DNA from 4 places in the Mixta hanseatica genome. Region 4 is predicted to be linked to each of the others. Evidence: predicted binding sites of a transcription regulator. Region 4 holds the regulator's gene; each other region holds the start of a gene.
The links. Region 4 encodes LexA, which represses DNA repair genes until DNA is damaged. Its sites were predicted from a motif close to TNCTGTATGTACATACAGNA; they were not measured.
Positions count from the first base shown of each region.

Region 1: dinG (ATP-dependent DNA helicase DinG) is a predicted target of LexA. The motif match lies at 2,268-2,287, and genes of this name have one in related genera.
Region 2: mutH (DNA mismatch repair endonuclease MutH) is a predicted target of LexA. The motif match lies at 2,374-2,393, and genes of this name have one in related genera.
Region 3: dinB (DNA polymerase IV) is a predicted target of LexA. The motif match lies at 1,603-1,622, and genes of this name have one in related genera.

Region 1 covers NZ_CP082904.1:1,509,477-1,514,184, forward strand. Annotated here, with positions in the region: gene K6958_RS07320 (ABC transporter permease) at 1-558, shown strand, start outside; gene K6958_RS21360 (hypothetical protein) at 539-646, opposite strand; gene K6958_RS07325 (MerR family transcriptional regulator) at 726-1,460, opposite strand; gene K6958_RS07330 (GNAT family N-acetyltransferase) at 1,649-2,167, shown strand; gene dinG (ATP-dependent DNA helicase DinG) at 2,311-4,479, shown strand; gene ybiB (DNA-binding protein YbiB) at 4,483-4,708, shown strand, end outside.
Region 2 covers NZ_CP082904.1:3,489,698-3,494,405, forward strand. Annotated here, with positions in the region: gene ptsP (phosphoenolpyruvate--protein phosphotransferase) at 1-1,400, opposite strand, end outside; gene rppH (RNA pyrophosphohydrolase) at 1,413-1,940, opposite strand; gene mutH (DNA mismatch repair endonuclease MutH) at 2,626-3,309, shown strand; gene K6958_RS16635 (TerC family protein) at 3,377-4,087, shown strand; gene K6958_RS16640 (YgdI/YgdR family lipoprotein) at 4,227-4,442, shown strand; gene K6958_RS16645 (NADP(H)-dependent aldo-keto reductase) at 4,605-4,708, shown strand, end outside.
Region 3 covers NZ_CP082904.1:1,027,698-1,032,405, reverse strand. Annotated here, with positions in the region: gene K6958_RS04820 (E492 group microcin) at 1-63, opposite strand, end outside; gene dinB (DNA polymerase IV) at 532-1,587, opposite strand; gene dpaA (peptidoglycan meso-diaminopimelic acid protein amidase) at 1,844-2,581, shown strand; gene K6958_RS04805 (class II glutamine amidotransferase) at 2,552-3,319, opposite strand; gene lpcA (D-sedoheptulose 7-phosphate isomerase) at 3,475-4,056, opposite strand; gene fadE (acyl-CoA dehydrogenase FadE) at 4,402-4,708, shown strand, end outside.
Region 4 covers NZ_CP082904.1:3,910,444-3,915,151, forward strand. Annotated here, with positions in the region: gene K6958_RS18565 (CsbD family protein) at 1-1, opposite strand, end outside; gene dinF (MATE family efflux transporter DinF) at 223-1,545, opposite strand; gene lexA (transcriptional repressor LexA) at 1,647-2,255, opposite strand; gene K6958_RS18580 (diacylglycerol kinase) at 2,361-2,729, opposite strand; gene plsB (glycerol-3-phosphate 1-O-acyltransferase PlsB) at 2,858-4,708, shown strand, end outside.

The sequences.
Region 1 (4,708 bases), 1.9 Mb from region 4:
TTTTCCAGCCTGGCCGCAGCGCTGATAGGTCTTGGTGCGGGCATCGCAGTGACGCGCCCCGCCGGGCGCGAGTTTCGTCCGCTGGTGGAAACGCTGGCCGCCGCCGGGCAAACCTTTCCGCCGGTAGCGGTGCTGGCGGTGGCGGTGCCGGTCATCGGTTTTGGCGAGCAGCCGGCGATTATTGCACTGATGCTGTACGGCATTTTGCCGGTGCTGCAGGGCACGCTGGCCGGGATCGAATCGGTGCCCGCCAGCGTCAAAGAAGTGGCGAAGGGCGCGGGCATGAGCGGCTGGCAGAGTTTAACGCGCGTTGAGCTGCCGCTGGCCGCGCCGGTAATTATCGCCGGGGTACGCACGTCGGTAATTATTAATATCGGCACCGCAGCGATAGCTTCTACGGTAGGGGCGAAAAGTCTGGGATCGCCGATTATTATCGGTCTGAGCGGGTTTAATACGGCGTATGTGATTCAGGGAGCGGTGCTGGTGGCGCTACTGGCACTGGTGGTGGACCGGCTGTTTGAGCGCCTGCAGCGCTGTTTTAGCGGGAATGTAAAATAATGGTATAGCCCACCAGCATCAGACCGCCGGTGCCGCCGACCGCCATAATGAAAAACAGAGTGCCAACCAAAAATTTTTGCCAGTTCATAATACTGCCTGTAACGATAACACAAGAGAGCGGATCATAACCCGATCCGCTCCTGGCGACTAGGCAATTTGCGCTCTTTTTAACTCGGTCCGTGCAGGCTGATTGAGAAGCCCTGCTCATGCCAGTGAGCAAACTGCTCCATTTGCCGGCGGGTCAGTTTCTTACCGGTCCAGACAAATATTTTCTGGCCTGGAAACAGCTCTGGCCTCGGATGATCCAGCGGCTCCGCCAGCACATCGACACGCCAGCCCTGCTGACAAAGACGCCAGGCTTCCAGCCAGATGCGGGTGCGATCTTCCACTCCCCAACCAATCAGCAGCGCATCTTTGCCCGCTTTTTTACGCGAGCCGGTCAGACAAAAGGCGACGTAATCGATCAGGGCGCCGTCCAGCAGACTGCACATTGCTTTTGCGGTATTTTGATCAAGGCCCAGCCGCTGGCGAACCGGCACAAAAACGTGATCGATAAGCGCATCGACGGGGTTCTCGCGGCCGAGGTTAGCGATTTTCGCCCGCAGTTTTGCCGGCCGTACGTGCCGCAGCACGGACATCACCTCTTCCTGTAACGCAACCCAGCCATCGTGGGTATCTACGTTATCGCCTTCCAGCAGAGCTTTCACTTTGCCCACCGGCACACCGCTCTCTATCCAGCGCTTAATCTCTTCGATACGCTGAACATCTTCGTCATCAAACTGTCGGTGCCCGCCTTCGGTGCGCTGTGGCTTAAGCAGCCCATAGCGACGCTGCCATGCGCGTAACGTTACAGGGTTAATACCACAGCGTTCGGCGACATCGCCGATGCTGTACAGGGCCATTGACTGCCTCAACTTGCATTTAAGATACATTATCTGCGTTAACCTTAGCGGAGCTGAGTTAACTTGTACATGATTTTTTTAGTTGTACAACTTGATCCAGGCCGCAAAGCCGGTAAATCTCAGAGGTCCGTGTGCTGTTTGTGATCCTTTTGCGCCGCAGGCGCAGAGTATTTACTCATGGAGCAATAATGATTGAATATCAGGCTGTTAATCGGCAACAGGCGCTGAGCGAGCTGGAAGCGCTGACCGACGTGCTACAGGGCTGCGTCAGCGCAGGCGCCAGCGTAGGATTTATCGATCCTGGCGATCGACAAATAATGAGAAATTTCTGGCAGGATACTTTTGATGGCCTGGAGCGTGGCGATCGGGTGCTGCTGGTGGCGCGGCAGGAACAGCGCATTGTCGCTACGGTGATGGTGCTATGGAATATGATGCCCAACGGGCGGCATCGTGCTGAAATCAGCAAGCTGCTGGTGCATCCCGCGGCGCGGCGGCAGGGCATTGCGCGTCAGCTGATGGCGCTGGCCGAGCAGCGGGTTAAGCAGGAGGGGCGCAGTTTAATGGTGCTGGATACCCGCAGCGGCGATATCGCCAGCCTGCTTTATCTGTCGCTGGGCTGGGAAATCGCCGGAGCCATCCCTTATTACGCCCAGTCCACGGAAGGAGTGATGGATGCCACCACGGTGATGTATAAGCGGCTGGCCTGAGGCTGGCCGTACGCCACAGCAGGTTACGCCCAGCGCTGCGGGCGCAGCCTGCCGGAAACGCGGTTCCAAATTTGCCGATAAGCGGCTGACGTCAGCTTCATACTGTGTAAAAATACAGGTTATCAACGCAGGAAGAGAGCAAGATGGCATTAACCGCAGCGTTAAAAGCGCAGATTGGCGAATGGTATAAAGCGCTGCAGCAGCAGGTTCCCGATTTTATTCCACGCGCGCCGCAGCGGCAGATGATTGCCGAAGTGGCGAAAACCCTGGCCGGTGACGACGGACGTCATCTGGCGATAGAAGCGCCGACCGGCGTGGGTAAAACCCTTTCCTATCTTATTCCCGGCATTGCCGTTGGCCGTGCCGAAGAGAAACCGCTGATCATCAGCACCGCAAACGTCGCGCTACAGGATCAGATCTTCAGTAAGGATCTGCCGCTGCTACAAAAAATTATTCCCGAGCTGAAATTTACCGCCGCCTTTGGGCGCGGGCGCTATGTCTGCCCGCGTAACCTGAATGCGCTGGCGACCGACAGCGAAAAGCAGGGCGATCTGCTGTTGTTTCTTGATGACAATCTGGTAGCGAACAAAGATGAGCGCAAGCTCTGCACGAAGCTGGAGAAAGCGCTGGATCGACATCAGTGGGACGGCCTGCGCGATCATTGTGAAGAGGCGATCGACGATACGTTATGGCAACGCTTAAGCACCGATAAGGCCAACTGTCTGGCGCGAAACTGCCATTGGTATCGCGAATGTCCCTTTTTTGTCGCCCGGCGAGAGATCGAGCAGGCGGACGTGGTAGTGGCTAACCATGCGCTGGTGATGGCGGCGCTGGAAAGCGAATCGGTGCTGCCGCCGGCGAAGCATCTGCTGCTGGTATTAGATGAAGGCCATCATTTGCCAGAGGTGGCGCGCGATGCATTGGAAACCAGCGCCGATATTACCGTTGGCTGGACCAGCCTGCAGCTCGATCTGTTTGTACGCCTGGTGGAAACCTGTATGGCGCAGTTTCGGCCGAAATCGCCGCCGCCGCTGGCCAATCCCGAACGGCTAAAAGCGCACTGCGATGAATGGCGTGAACATCTGGCCAGCCTGACGCGCATCCTGGCGCTATGGCTGCCGCCGGAGCCGCAGGAAGGCGAGTACCGTTTTGAGATGGGCCAGCTGCCGGAAGAGATGCAAACCCTGTGCGCGCGTCTCTTTAAGCTGAGCGATGGATTACGCGGACTGGCGGAAGGGTTGTTGAACGATCTCAGCGAAAAAAGCGGGCAGTACGATGTGGTGCGTCTGCATCGCACTATGCTGCAGATGAACCGCGCTTTCGGCTGGTTTGAAGGCATCAGCAAGCTATGGCGGCTGGCGGCGATGGAGCAGGCCTCCGGCGCGCCGGTGTCGAAATGGGTCAGCCGCGAGCTGCGTGAAGGCCAGCCGCATCTGTTTTTCCACTGCGCCGGCATTCGCGTAAGCGAACAGCTGGAAAAGCTGCTGTGGCGCAAAGTGCCGCACGTGGTGCTGACTTCGGCGACTCTGCAGTCGCTGAACAGCTTTAACCGTCTGCAGGAGCTTTCCGGCCTCAGCGAAAAGGTCGGCGATCGCTTTGTGGCGCTCGGCTCGCCGTTTAATCACGTTGAGCAGGGCAAACTGATCATTCCGCAGATGCGCTATGAGCCGCTGATGGCTAATGAAGCGCAGCATATCGCCGAGATGGCCCATTTCTTCCGCCATCAGGTGAAAGCGGGCCAGCACAAAGGGATGCTGGTGCTGTTTGCCAGCAATCGCGCCATGCAACAGTTTTTAACGCATCTGAGCGATTTGCGGCTGATGCTGCTGGTGCAGGGCGATCAGCCGCGTTACCGGCTGGTGGAGCTGCACCGCAAGCGGGTAGAGCAGGGCGAGGCGAGCGTGCTGGTGGGGCTGCAATCTTTTGCCGAAGGGCTGGATTTAAAAGGCGAGCTGCTTTCTCAGGTACATATTCATAAAATTGCTTTTCCACCGGTGGACAGTCCGGTAATTTTGACCGAAGGGGAGTGGCTGAAGAGCCTGAAGCGCTACCCGTTTGAGGTGCAAAGTCTGCCCAGCGCCTCATTTAGCCTGATCCAGCAGGTGGGACGATTGATCCGCAGCCATCAGTGCTTTGGAGAAATTGTGATTTACGATCGGCGGTTGATCACCAAAGCATACGGTGCGCGCCTGTTAAAAGCCCTGCCGGTTTTTCCCATAGAGCAGCCGCCGATGCCCGAAGGGGCGATAGCGCCGGTGAGCAGCAGCAAGCCCGCTCCGGCGGCGCGGCGTCGAAAAAAGGAAAAGCGTTAAATGTTGCAGTACAACAAACTGATTAAAGAAGTAGGCCGTGGTAAAAATCATGCGCGCGATCTGGATGAAGAGACCGCGTATCAGCTCTATCGCGCCATGCTTAATGATGAGGTGCCGGATCTGGAGCTGGGTACGCTGCTGATCGCGATGCGCATCAAAGGAGAAGGTGAGGCGGAGATGGCTGGCTTCTACCGCGCCGTGCAGGAGCGCGTGCTGCGGCTGACGCCGC
Region 2 (4,708 bases), 420 kb from region 4:
AACGGGATTTCGGTACGGTAGAGGCCTATGCCATCCACCCAGTTATCCATCGCCTGCTCATGCTCAGCGCTCAAACCGGCGTTCAGCATCACCTGAACGCGCTCGCCGCTTTTTAACCTGGCGATCTGCTCAACGTCATCCTCGGCCAGCCGGCTCAGTTCATTTTCTTCGCTGACCAGCTGCTGATATTCCTGAATCAGCACCGGCTCCGGATCGATCAGCAATTCGCCGCGATAACCATCCACGATCAGCAAGCGCTTATTAAGCAGTTCAGGCAGAATATCCGCGCCCATCACCGTTGGAATACCCATCGCCCGCACCAGGATCGCCGCATGCGAGTTGGCCGCGCCGTCGCGCACGACTACGCCTGCCAGCCGCTCTTGCGGCAGCTCCGCCAGCGTGGTCGCCGTTAGCTCATCCGCCACCAGCACAAACCGTTCCGGCCAGGTGTTGGTGCCCTGCAGCGTATCGTCAAGATGAAACAGCAGTCGCTGGCCCAGCACGCGCAGATCGCCGGCGCGCTCGCGCAAATAAGTATCCTGCAGGCTGGCGAACTGCGCGGCGAATTTCTCGATCACCTTTTTCACCGCCCATTCCGCTACCGATCCGCCGTCAATCTCGGCAAACAGATCCTGTTTAAGGCGGGCGTCGGTTAACAGGTGGGAGTAAAGATCGAAGATCGCCGCGCTCTCTTTCTGCACGCTGGCGCTGAAGCGTTTGCTAAAACGGCGAAATTCGTTGCTTGCCTCGCTCATCGCCTGCGACAACCGTTCCCGCTCGCGCCCAACATCCAGCGTCGAGGCGGCGAAAACATGCTCCAGCGAAGGCTGCGTGGTATCGACCCAGCCAGGCGCGACCGCCACGCCCGGCGCCGCTGCCAGCGCACGCACGCGTTTTTGCCGGAAGTGGCCAAACAGCTGGCTAACCTGAGACTGGGTGATCAGCGTGGCCAGTTGGGTGGCGAGCGTGACCAGGAAAGACTCTTCGCTTTCATCAAACTGACGATGCTCGCGCTGCTGCACCACCAGCACGCCCAGCAGCTGACGTCGGGTAATAATCGGCACGCCGAGAAAAGAGCGGAAACGCTCTTCTTTAACCGAAGGAATATATTTAAAACTGGGATGGCTTTGCGCATCCGCCAGGTTGATCGGTTCCGCCAGCCGACCAACCAGCCCGACGATGCCTTGATCAAATGCCAGCGTGACGATCTTACCGCGCGGCTTTTTCAGTCCGCGCGTCGCCATCAGGTAATAGCAACGACGATCGTGATCGGCGAGATAAATGGAGCAAACTTCCGTCTCCATGGCGAAACAGATTTCGTTCACCAGGATCTCAAGCGCTTCTTCAAGGCGCGGTGCGCCCGCCACTTTCTCTACAATCTCACGCAACTGAGTCAGCATCATCAGCGTGGCTTAACCTCTCTTCCGTCGATAAGCAGGCGTATTGCGCTGCGTTGCACTCTCCTGCAATGGCATGACCACAGCGGCAAACTCTTTCATCACGCGGCGGTAAACGTCGCGCTTAAAGGAGACAACCTGACGAACCGGATACCAAAAGCTGACCCAGCGCCAGCCGTCAAATTCCGGCGTGCTGCTGGTTTGCATGTTGATATCCGCGTCATTGCACATCAACTGCAGAAGAAACCACTTCTGTTTCTGGCCGATACATACCGGCTTCGTGTCCCAACGCACCAAACGTTTCGGCAACTTATAACGTAACCAGTTTCGGGTAGAGGCGAGCAGGCGCACATCTTTACGGTGCAAGCCGACTTCTTCAAAGAGTTCGCGGTACATGGCCTGTTCCGCCGTTTCGCCAGGATTGATCCCACCCTGAGGAAACTGCCAGGAATGCTGTCCGAAACGCCGGGCCCACAATACCTGTCCCTGTCTGTTACAGATTACAATACCAACATTTGGGCGGTAGCCATCATCGTCGATCACGGGACTACCTCAAACTGAAATTCAGATAGTCTGATTGTTTCATACTCCTTACAGGCGGTAAACCACTGCTTGCGGCTGTGAATAACGCATAACAGGGGGATAACTCACAGAGTTCATCATAGTTATAAACAGCGAGCAGGCAAAAAGGGCAATTTTATTCACTTTTTCTGTGGATAGCTTTGTGCAGAACATGGTAACCACGTGGGAAAAGCGGCAAAATCCATACTAATCCAGCGCCGCTCATAAATTCATAACCCCTTTATTTGAAAAGAATTACGCCCGTTATTAGCGGCTATTTGGCCGTTGATCGCACTGTTTATACCTGCAAAGATCCTTTACTGGCGAAAGATCGCACACCGCTGATTTTATCCACAGAATATGCGATAAAGTTATGCACAAAATGGTCGCACCCAGCAAAAAAGGGCGCCGTCAAGGCTGTAAATGGAAACAGTATGGGAGAAAAAGTCGAGTTATCCCATGTTTCTGTGGATAACTGGGTGTAAGATCCTGTTCATTGTCGGTGACAATGTGGGTAAAACGTCAGGGCGATTCTGCCCATCCGCTGCGCGGCCAAATAAAATCCTATGATTTATCATGCTATTATTCCCCGGTTGTTATGTACGTCAGAGCGCAACTCACCTGCCGACTGTGGGTGTTCATTTTTTGAGCAATGAATGAGAGACATATGGAGCCGCGTTTTCTCACTCCGCCGCCCCCTGATGAGGCGACATTACTGGCACGCGCGCAGGCGCTGGCAGGCTATTCGCTGGGCGAACTGGCGTTGCAGGCCGGCATCGCCACGCCTGCGGATTTACGACGTGATAAAGGCTGGGTAGGCATGCTGCTGGAGATGCATCTGGGCGCCAGCGCTGGCAGCAAACCCGAGCGTGATTTTGCCCACCTTGGCGTGGAGCTAAAAACCATCCCGGTTGATGCGCAGGGCCGCCCGCTGGAAACCACCTTTGTTTGCGTTGCGCCGCTGACCGGCAATAGCGGCGTCACCTGGGAGAATAGCCACGTACGTCATAAGCTGGCGCGGGTGTTGTGGATCCCGGTAGAAGGCGATCGCGCGCTTCCCCTGGCGACGCGACGCGTTGGCGCACCACTGCTGTGGAGCCCTACGCCGCAGGAAGAAGAGCAACTGCAGCGCGACTGGGAAGAGCTGATGGATATGATCGTTCTGGGCCAGGTGGAGCGCATCACGGCCCGTCACGGCGAAGTGTTGCAGATCCGCCCTAAAGCGGCCAACAGCAAGGCGTTAACGGAAGGCATCGGCGAGCATGGCCAGCCGATCATGACGCTGCCGCGCGGTTTTTATCTGAAGAAGAGCTTTACCGCCCCGCTGCTGGCGCGTCATTTTTTGCTTTAACCTTTTCCAGTGCGGGAGGCGATGCGTATAATCACCGTTTAACTTTCGTTTAGGATGCAATGTTACAATGTTTGACTGGATTGCAGATCCCAATGCCTGGCTGGCCCTCGGCACGCTGACCATACTGGAAATCGTGTTGGGCATCGATAATATTATTTTTCTCTCCCTGGTTGTGGCAAAACTGCCTAAACATCAACAAAATAGCGCTCGTCGCCTTGGTTTGATGGGCGCAATGCTAATGCGTTTAGGGCTGCTGGCCTCTATCGCGTGGGTCATTAAACTCACCAACCCGCTGTTTACCCTGCTGGATCACCCTTTTTCCGCACGCGATCTTATTTTGCTCGGCGGCGGCCTGTTCCTGCTGTGGAAATCGAGTATGGAGATCCACGAGAGCATTGAGGGCAATGATGAGGAGCATAAAACTAACGTTCACTCCTTTTTCGGCGCCATTGTGCAGATCATGGTACTGGATATTATTTTCAGTCTCGACTCGGTGATTACCGCAGTAGGGCTGTCCGATCACCTGTTCATTATGATGGCGGCGGTGGTGATTGCGGTTGGCGTGATGATGTTCGCGGCGAAAGGCATCGGGGAGTTTGTCGATCGTCATCCATCAGTGAAAATGCTGGCGCTCGCATTCCTGATTCTGGTCGGCTTTACGCTGATTCTGGAAAGCTTCAATATCCACGTGCCGAAAGGCTATATCTATTTCGCGATGTTCTTCTCCATGGCGGTAGAGAGCCTTAATCTGCTGCGCGGCAAGAAATCCGCTCAGTAGTTTCCCCTGGTAAATATCCGGCTGCGGCCGGATATTTCCTTTCCGACCTTTTTTTCAGATTCCTGCGATTAATCCTGGGCAGCAAATATTTTATTACTACACTGTGTAGTTGAAATTACCATCCAGGAGAACACAGGCAATGAAACGGATAACCCACGTGGCTGCTATCGGTTTGATGCTGCTGTTAAGCGGCTGCAGCAGCAATTACGTCATGTCCACTAAAGATGGTCATATGATTATGACCGACGGCAAGCCGGAAATTGATAAGGAAACGGGGCTGGTCAAATATACCGATCAGGCCGGTAATGAAATGCAGATTAATGGTGATGAGGTCTCTTCCATCATTGAGCGCTAACCAGATATAAGCGCCGACCCTGCCACAGCCCTCGGCGCTTATCGATAAATTGAACCGCAACTCTCCTCTTCCCCCTCTCGTCAGCGCCCGCTATAGTCGGAATGGTGTTGTTTGAAATGCACCGCCAAGACTCTCCCAATAATGACAAAAGGAAGCCGGCAAATGCACTATCACCGCATCCCCCACAGTACGCTGGAAGTCAGCCAGCTGGGATTGGGAACCATGACGTTTGGTGAGCAAAATAGCGAAGCCGATGCCCATGCCCA
Region 3 (4,708 bases), 1.4 Mb from region 4:
ATTAGCAGGATCTACAGCGGCTCCTGATACTGATGCCAGCAGGGAATGATTAATTTTCTTCATAGCGTATTCCTTTCCATAAAAAATAAATTATTTCATTGATCATCATTGCTATCAGCGTGATAAAAAAACAATTAATAAAAAACGCCAGATTAAAAGGTAAATTATTAAACCCTGGAGAAATCAATAATGGATAAAGAAAAGCATTCATCAAACATATAATGAAGCTGACGATAAGCTGATAGTAAACCCTTCTGGCATTATTACTTACTCGTAGATAGATTACCCAGGCCATAAGCGAAAAGAAACAAGGCGCAAAGACGGGCGTGAAAATCATATTACTTTCCTTTGATTAATATTTCCAAAGTGGTTAAGGCATCATCTCTTTCTCAATAGAAAACATCATATATCTAAAAAGCTATGCTTTATCATCCATTCTGGCTTTTAACCCTTTCATATGTATTTTCATTGTTTAGTCAGGCAAATAAATGACTAATCTCACATTTTAAAAATTCGTTGTTCTTAACCGCTCTACAGACCCAGCAGCAGTTGCCGTTCCAACTGGGGATTAAGCAGCGTCACGTGCAGCCCCACCAGCCTGACGCCGCGTCCGGCGCGGCGCTCTTCCCACGCCTCTTTCGCTACCGCGATCAAATCTTGTTTATTCAATACCGGCCAGACATGCTCTTGCGTGGTCTGCTGAAAGTCACTGAATTTAAGCTTAACGCCCTGACGCGCAATATGGCGATCCGGCTTGATTTTTGTTAGCCGCCGCTCCAGCTCCTCATAGAGAAAATCGATAATCTCCAGACACTGCTCCCAGTGATGAATATCTTCCGACAGGGTACGCTCTACGCCGAGCGATTTACGCTCACGATCGGTAATCACTTCCCGCTCATCAATACCGTGGCTACGCTCCCAAATCACCCGGCCAAATTTACCAAAGCGCTTCAGCAGCATCGCCAGATCGCTATTCTGCACGTCGGCACAGGTACGCAGCCCTAAATCTTCCAGCTTCTTTGCGGTGACTTTGCCCACCCCAGGGATTTTCGCCAGCGGCAGCGTCAGCAAAAACTGCGACACCTCTTCGGGGGTGATCACATACTGGCCATTCGGCTTATTCAGGTCGGAGGCGATCTTGGCAAGAAACTTGATGGGCGCGACGCCCGCCGATGCGGTAAGATCCAGTTCGCGGGCGATGGTCTGACGGATTTCACGCGCCATCAGCGTTGCCGAGCCGTGACAGTGCGGACTGTCGCTGACATCAAGATAGGCTTCATCCAGCGACAGCGGCTCAATACGCGCGGTATAGCGGGAAAAGATCTCGCGAATATGCGCAGAGGCCTCTTTATAAGCATCAAAGCGGCCCGGCAGCAGCGTTAAATGCGGGCAAAGCTTCAGCGCCATGGCGGTGGACATCGCGCTACGCACGCCATATTTACGGGCCGGATAGTTCGCGGTGCTGATCACGCCGCGCTGCGTCCGGTTGCCGCCAATTGCCAGTGGAATATCACGCAGGCTGGGGTTATCACGCATTTCCACCGCCGCGTAAAAGCAGTCCATATCGACATGAATGATTTTGCGCATAACCCCCTCCGCCAGCACTGGATAAGTATACAGCCAAGCTGAGCGAATTCAATGGCGTAGCGCGGTGAATATGGTGTAACGACGACCCGCTAAATTGCGGGCCGGCTCTGGAATAACAGCTATTTCTTAGCGGGCATCTTGATAAAAAAATAGACAGTGATAATGTTGCGCAGCGATAGCGGAATTATCCGATTATGCATGTCACAGACGCCGCAAGGCGTTGCAGTTTAACCCCCTCATCATCAAGGGAAAAAGAATGGGCAAAATCGCACTTTTGTTTGCGATGATTCTTCTGCCAGCCCTCAGCATGGCAAGCGCGCCTGAGCCAGTACAGCCACTGGCACCGGTCAGCAAAGAGTTAAAGAAGCAGTTATTAGGTACGCCGGTTTATATTCAGATTTTTAAAGAAGAGCGCACGCTGGAACTGTACGGCAAGATCGGCAATGAGTTCCGACTGCTCGACAGCTATCGCATCTGTAATTTTTCCGGCGGACTGGGGCCAAAGCGTCGGCAGGGCGATTTCAAAAGCCCGGAGGGCTTTTACAGCGTAAAACAGAGCCAGCTTAAGCCGGACAGCCGTTTTTACCGCGCCATCAATATTGGTTTTCCTAACCAGTACGATCGCCAGCAGGGTTATGACGGGAAATATTTGATGATCCACGGCGCCTGCGTCTCCGTTGGCTGTTACGCCATGACCAACGCCTATATGGATGAGATCTTCAGCTACGTTAACGCCGCTTTGCGCAACGGTCAGCCGGAAGTGGAAGTAAGCATCTACCCGTTCCGCATGACTGAAAGCAATATGCAGCGTCACCGTAACTCTTACTACGCTAACTTCTGGAAAGAATTGCAGCCGGGCTACGCCTGGTTTGTTGAGCATCGCCAGCCGCCGACGGTGATGGTTAACAACGGCAGGTATGTGCTGAACGGTTCGCCGGTCAGCGGCACGCCCGCCGCTTCGCAGTCATTCCTGGCGCTCTCCAAGGCAAAATAATTGCCATTCGCCTGGCAGAATGCGATGCCAGGTTTCATTGCCGGTTAGCGGCTGAGTAGCAATCACCGTGACCACGTCGTTTGGCGTGGTCTGCTTTTGAAAGTCGATCTCCACATCCTGATCCAGCAGTTTCGCCTTGCCGAACGGCGCGCGGCGTGTAATCCAGAACAGATTGGTCGAGCAATAGGCCATCAGATAGCGCCCGTCCGACAGCAGCATATTAAATACGCCTTTCTGCCGCAGCTCCGCCGCCAGTTCAGCGATATAGCGAAATACCGCAGGCCAGTTCCCTGGCGTACGCGGATAGCGCGTCGCCAGCTTATGCAGCAGCCAGCAGAACGCCTTTTCACTGTCCGTCTCGCCGACCGGACGAAAATTCCCGGTTTCCAGCTGGCGATAGCCGCTTAGCTGGCCGTTATGCGCATAGGTCCAGTTACGTCCCCACAGCTCGCGAGTAAAGGGATGAGTATTCTCCAGCGATACCTGACCACGATTCGCCTGACGAATATGCGCCACCACCGAACAGGACTTAATCGGATACTCCTGTACCAGGCGCGCAATAGGCGAGTTATAGCTGGGCTGCGGATCTTTAAAGGTACGGCAGCCCTTATTTTCATAAAAAGTGATGCCCCAGCCATCTTTATGCGGCCCGGTGCCGCCGCCGCGCTGCACCAGTCCGGTAAAGCTAAAGCAAATATCAGTTGGGACATTAGCGCTCATACCGAGCAGTTCACACATAGACGGGCCTCCGGCGCGATTTTGTTACGATTATAACGAATCAGGCGCAGAGTAGCAGCGGGAGAACGTATTTGTTAACAGCGCGCAGAACGCCCTGTCAGACAACAACAAGCCGCGCCGGGGCTGACGCGGCAGGATTAACGGCAGCTATGCCGTTACTTCTTTTCCATCTCTTTTTCGATCAATAGCATCAGGATATGAATCACTTTGATGTGGATTTCCTGAATGCGATCGGCATAGCCGAAGTGCGGCACACGAATTTCGATATCCGCGCTGCCCGCCATTTTGCCGCCGTCTTTGCCGGTAAGGGTAATCACTTTCATGCCCTGCGCGCGCGCCGCGTCAATCGCCTTAATGATATTGGCTGAGTTGCCTGACGTTGAGATGCCCAGCAGCACGTCGCCCGCACGACCTACCGCCTCAACATAGCGTGAAAAGACATAGTCGTAGCCAAAGTCATTACTGACGCAGGAAAGATGGCTAACGTCAGAGATGGCAATTGCCGGATAGCCCGGACGGTTTTCGCGATAGCGGCCGGTCAGCTCTTCCGCAAAATGCATCGCATCGCAATGCGAACCGCCATTGCCGCAGGAAAGCACTTTGCCGCCCGCTTTAAAGCTGTCGGCAAGTAGCACGGCAGCACGCTGAATCGCATGAATATTGGCATCTTCGCTCAGGAATTTATTTAGCGTATCCGCTGCTTCGTTAAGTTCTGAACGAATAATATCCTGGTACATAGGGAGGTCCTTTGAGGAGAAAGAGTCCGCGCAAGTTTACCGAAATGACAACGGGTCGCAAAGCGTTACCCGGTAAAGCTGCGGCACGGTTAGCAACATAAAACCGCTGAGGCGCCCGCTATGGCTGGCACGGCGCGGGCGCTGAAGATTTATGCGCGCCTGGCGAGAAAAAGATCAATCGACCAACGGCGCCACGACGATATCGGCGCGTTGACTAATGATGCGCATGGAATGTGAGCCAGGTTGTAATTATTTTGTTGCCTGATTGCTAAATAACCATAACTGCTTTAAACCTGTATCCAGACCAACAGGTCAGACCTCTTACTTGTTACGGAGCGGTTCATTATGATGGTTCTTAGCATTGTCGCGACGCTGGCCTTGGTCGGCGCGCTTTTTTGGCACCGCGTTTCGCTTCCCGCCAGTAGCGCAATTCTGCTGTTGTGGACGGCGGCTATGGCCTTGTTCGATCTCTGGACGCCCTGGCTGCTGCTTCCGCTGGCCCTGATTCTTCTGCCGTTAAACCTGCCGTCGATGCGTCGTTCGATGGTCTCCGCCCCGATGCTGCGCACCTTTCGTAAAGTGATGCCGCCAATGTCACGCACCGAGAAAGAGGCAATTGACGCCGGTACTACCTGGTGGGAAGGCGATCTGT
Region 4 (4,708 bases):
TAATTTTGTCCTCTACCTTAGGTGTTAACAGCTTTTGGCTAACAGCGAAATTGCGTTACCGTAAGAACGCTGTTTCCCTGTGTCTTACACTTTTAATAATAGTAGAAACCGGTGGTTTTGCTTAAAAACATAGAGATATGAACTAATAAAGCGGCGTAAAAAGTGTCGGCTATGCTGAAAAACCAGCGAATTCAGTGAATAAGCGTAGCCGTATAAAATGTGTCAAAGCGTGAACCAATCGCCACGCCGCTGATAACGATGCCATACCCATCCCAGTGTCAATCCACGCAGCAGTAAGAAAACGCTGATAGCCAGCCATAGCCCGTGATTGCCCAATAGCGGCACGGTTAATAACGTCAGGCCGAAGCCCAGCGCCGCCAATGCCATACTGTTGCGCATTTCACGTCCGCGCGTGGCGCCAATAAACATGCCATCCAGTAAATAACACCAAACGCCCACCACGGGTAACAGCATCTGCCACGGCAGGTAGTGATTCGCCAGCGCCTGCAGCTGCGGCAAAGAGGTCAACATAGCGACAATCTCCCTTCCCCACTGCGCATATCCTAAGGCAAACAGCAGCGCGACCAGCCCCGCCTGGCGGCAGGCGGCAAGCCATACACGCCGTAGCTTGCTGTTATCGCGTGCGCCGAAGGCTTCGCCCGAAACCGCCTCAACCGCATAGGCAAAGCCATCCAGCGCATAGGCGGTAAAGGTAAGAAACATCAGCAGCACGGCATTTACCGCCACAATCTCGCTGCCCATGCGCGCCCCTAAAATCGTGATCGAGGCAAAGCACAGCTGCAACAGCAGCGAACGTAGCATGATATCGCGGTTTAAACGCAGCAACCGCCGCACATCGCCCTTCAATCCCTCTTTAAGGTGCGCAAAGCTGATCTGCCGCAGGCGCAGCACATGCCAGACTAAAACCAGCCCCACCAGCAACGAAACCGTCCCAGCGATGGCGGTCGCCGCCGCCGCGCCAGTCACGCCCCAGCCAAGGCCAATAACAAACCATAAATCGAGCAGGATATTGACCAGATTACCGACAATCAGCAGGATAACCGGCGCCCGCGCATACTGCACGCCCAACAGCCAGCCGAGGATGACCAGATTAGCCAGCGAGGCAGGCGCGCTGAGCCAGCGTATAGCAATAAAACGCTGCGCCTGCTCCAGCACTGCCGGACTGCCGCCGACAACCTGCGCAGCCAAAGCGCTTAACGGCCCCCGCAACAGAATAAAGGCGATACCGGCGATAACCGCAATCGCTAAAGGTTGCATCAACGCGCGAGCCAGCGCTGGTTTATCTCCCGCGCCGAACGCCTGTGCGGTCAGCCCGGTAGTGCTCATGCGCAAGAAAAGCAGCAGCATAAAAAGAAAGCTGGTCGCGGTGGTGCCTACGGCTACGCCGCCAAGATAGACAGGGCTATCAAGATGGCCAATAACGGCAGTATCTACCAGGCCCAGCAGCGGTACGGTAATGTTTGAGAGGATCATAGGCAGCGCCAGCCGCCAGAGGTGTTTATCGGTCGCAGAGAAGAAGTGCATGGCAATCCGCAGAAAAAATATGGCGACAGGCCACAGCGGTTATCGCCGGAACAAAAGCTAAAGGGGAAGCGAGCGGCGGCCAGCAGGCCGCCACAGAGTCATTACAGCCAGTCGCCGTTACGAATAACGCCAACGGCCAGACCTTCGATAGTCAGCGTCTGCTGCTGCAGATCGACGACAATCGGCTGGAAATCATGGTTTTCCGGCAGCAGCTGCACGGTATTGCCCTGACGCTTCAGGCGTTTAACAGTGACTTCATCATCAATGCGTGCTACGACCACCTGGCCGTTACGCACATCCTGCGTTTTATGCACCGCCAGCAGGTCGCCATCTACAATGCCGATATCTTTCATCGACATACCGCTAACGCGCAGCAGAAAGTCAGCGTGGGGTTTGAACAGGTTAGGGTCGACCTGGAAACGGCTTTCAATATGCTCCTGCGCCAGCAACGGTTCGCCGGCGGCGACACGACCAATCAACGGCAGACCGTTTTCTTCTTCCGCCATCAGGCGGATACCGCGTGAAGCGCCGGACACCATTTCAATGACGCCTTTACGCGCCAGGGCTTTCAGGTGTTCCTCTGCGGCGTTAGGGGAGCGAAAGCCTAACTGGGCGGCGATTTCCGCGCGCGTTGGCGGCATACCTGTCTGATTAATGTGATCGCGAATCAGGTCATAAACCTGCTGCTGCCGAGCCGTTAAGGTTTTCATCCCGCCCCCTGGTTGTTTATACAGTCGCTGTGAGTATATACAGGTATTAGTGGAATGGAAACCGGAAGCTGTGTAAAAAACAACTCTTTATCTATTATGGAAACTTTATCGTAAATAAGGCCATAACAGGGTTACCCAAACAAAAAGGGCCAGTATGATGCTGAGCAGCACCGCCGCAGAACCCATATCTTTGGCACGGCCGGCCAGCGGATGAAACTCGCTGCCGATGCGGTCCACCACCGCTTCGATAGCGCTGTTAAGGATCTCGACGATAATAATGAGAAACACGGAGCCAATAAGCAAAACGCGCGTTATGGCATCGACGTCAAGCCAGCAGGCGATAATCACCGCTGCCAGCGTCAGTATCGCTTCCTGGCGAAATGCCGCTTCATGTTGCCAGGCTGCCCGCAGGCCTTTCCACGAATATCCGGCTGCTTTAATGATGCGGATCAGGCCCGTTACGTTATTTGCCATCTACAGGGAACCCTTTGCAATGTTTAACGTCAATGTCAGGGTGCAGCACTAAATGCAACACCACAGATCTTCAATGCGCTTTCTGGTATGCTTGCGGCGCTTTGCTAACAAGAGGCTTCATGTTGTCTATGTCAGGTTGGCGTAAACTTTATTATAAGTTACTGAATTTACCACTTACATTTTTAGTTAAGAGTAAGGCGATTCCGGGCGATCCGGTAGCGGAACTGGGACTCGATACCTCGCGCCCCATTATGTATGTATTGCCTTATGATTCAAAGGCCGATCTCCTTGCGCTGCGCACCCAGTGCCGTCTGCACGATCTGCCCGATCCACTGGAGCCGCTGGAGATAGACGGCGCCCTGCTGCCGCGTCACGTCTTTATTCATGACGGGCCGCGCGTTTTCCCCTATTTCGTGCCGAATCAGGAATCCGTGAAGCTGTTCCACGACTACCTCGATTTGCACCGTAACAACCCCGATCTCGATGTACAGATGGTACCGGTTTCGGTGATGTTCGGCCGTGCGCCGGGGCGTGAGGTGCAGGGCGAACAAACCCCTCATCTACGCGAACTGAACGGCGTACAGAAGTTTTTTGCCGTACTGTGGCTGGGGCGCGATAGCTTTGTGCGTTTCTCGCCGATGGTTTCTCTGCGTCGTATGGCGACGGAGCACGGCACGGATAAAACCATTGCGCAGAAGCTGGCGCGTGTGGCGCGTATTCATTTTGCCCGTCAGCGTCTGGCCGCGGTAGGCCCGCGTCTGCCGGTGCGCCACGATCTGTTTAATAAACTGCTGCAGTCGAAAGCGATCGCCAAAGCGGTAGAAGACGAGGCGCGCAGCAAGAAAATCTCTCAGGAGAAAGCGCAGCAGAACGCCATCGAGCTGATGGAAGAGATCGCCGCAGATTTTTCCTATGAGATGATTCGTCTTACCGACCGCGTGATCGGCTGGACATGGAGCAAAATCTATCAGGGCATTAACGTCAGCGGCGGCGAACGCATTCGTCAGTTGGCGCTGGATGGCCACGGGCTGGTTTACGTGCCCTGCCATCGCAGCCATATGGATTACCTGCTGCTCTCCTACGTACTTTATCATCAGGGTCTGGTGCCGCCGCATATCGCGGCGGGCATCAACCTTAACTTCTGGCCGGCCGGACCGATTTTCCGTCGTCTCGGCGCGTTCTTTATTCGCCGTACCTTTAAGGGCAACAAGCTTTACTCTACGGTATTCCGCGAATATCTCGGCGAGCTGTTCAGCCGTGGATACTCGGTTGAATATTTTGTTGAAGGCGGGCGATCACGCACCGGTCGTCTGCTCGATCCGAAAACCGGTACGCTGGCGATGACGATTCAGGCGATGCTGCGCGGCGGCAACCGTCCGATTACTGTGGTGCCGGTTTATATCGGCTATGAACACGTGATGGAAGTAGGCACCTACGCGAAAGAGCTGCGCGGCGCGGCTAAAGAGAAAGAAGGCTTTATGCAAATGCTGCGTGGCCTGAGCAAGCTGCGCAACCTTGGTCAGGGCTACGTAAACTTTGGCGAGCCGCTGCCGCTGGTTAACTACCTGAACAAGCAAGTGCCGGAGTGGCGTGATTCGATCGATCCGATCGTGGCGCAGCGTCCGCAATGGCTGACGCCAGCGGTGAACGATATCGCTCAGCAGATTATGGTGCGCATTAATAACGCCGGGGCCGCCAACGCCATGAACCTGTGCGTTACCGCGCTGCTTGCTTCACGTCAGCGTTCCCTGACCCGTGAACAGCTGATCGAGCAGCTGGAGTGCTATCTCGATCTGCTGCGGCATGTGCCCTATTCGCCAGATGCGACCGTGCCGGATATGACGGCGGAAGCGCTGCTGGAACACGCGCTGAACATGAACAAGTTCGAGACGGAAAAAGACAACATTGGCGATATCATTATCCTGCCGCGCGAACAGGCGGTGCTGATGACTTACTATCGCAATAATGTGCATCACATG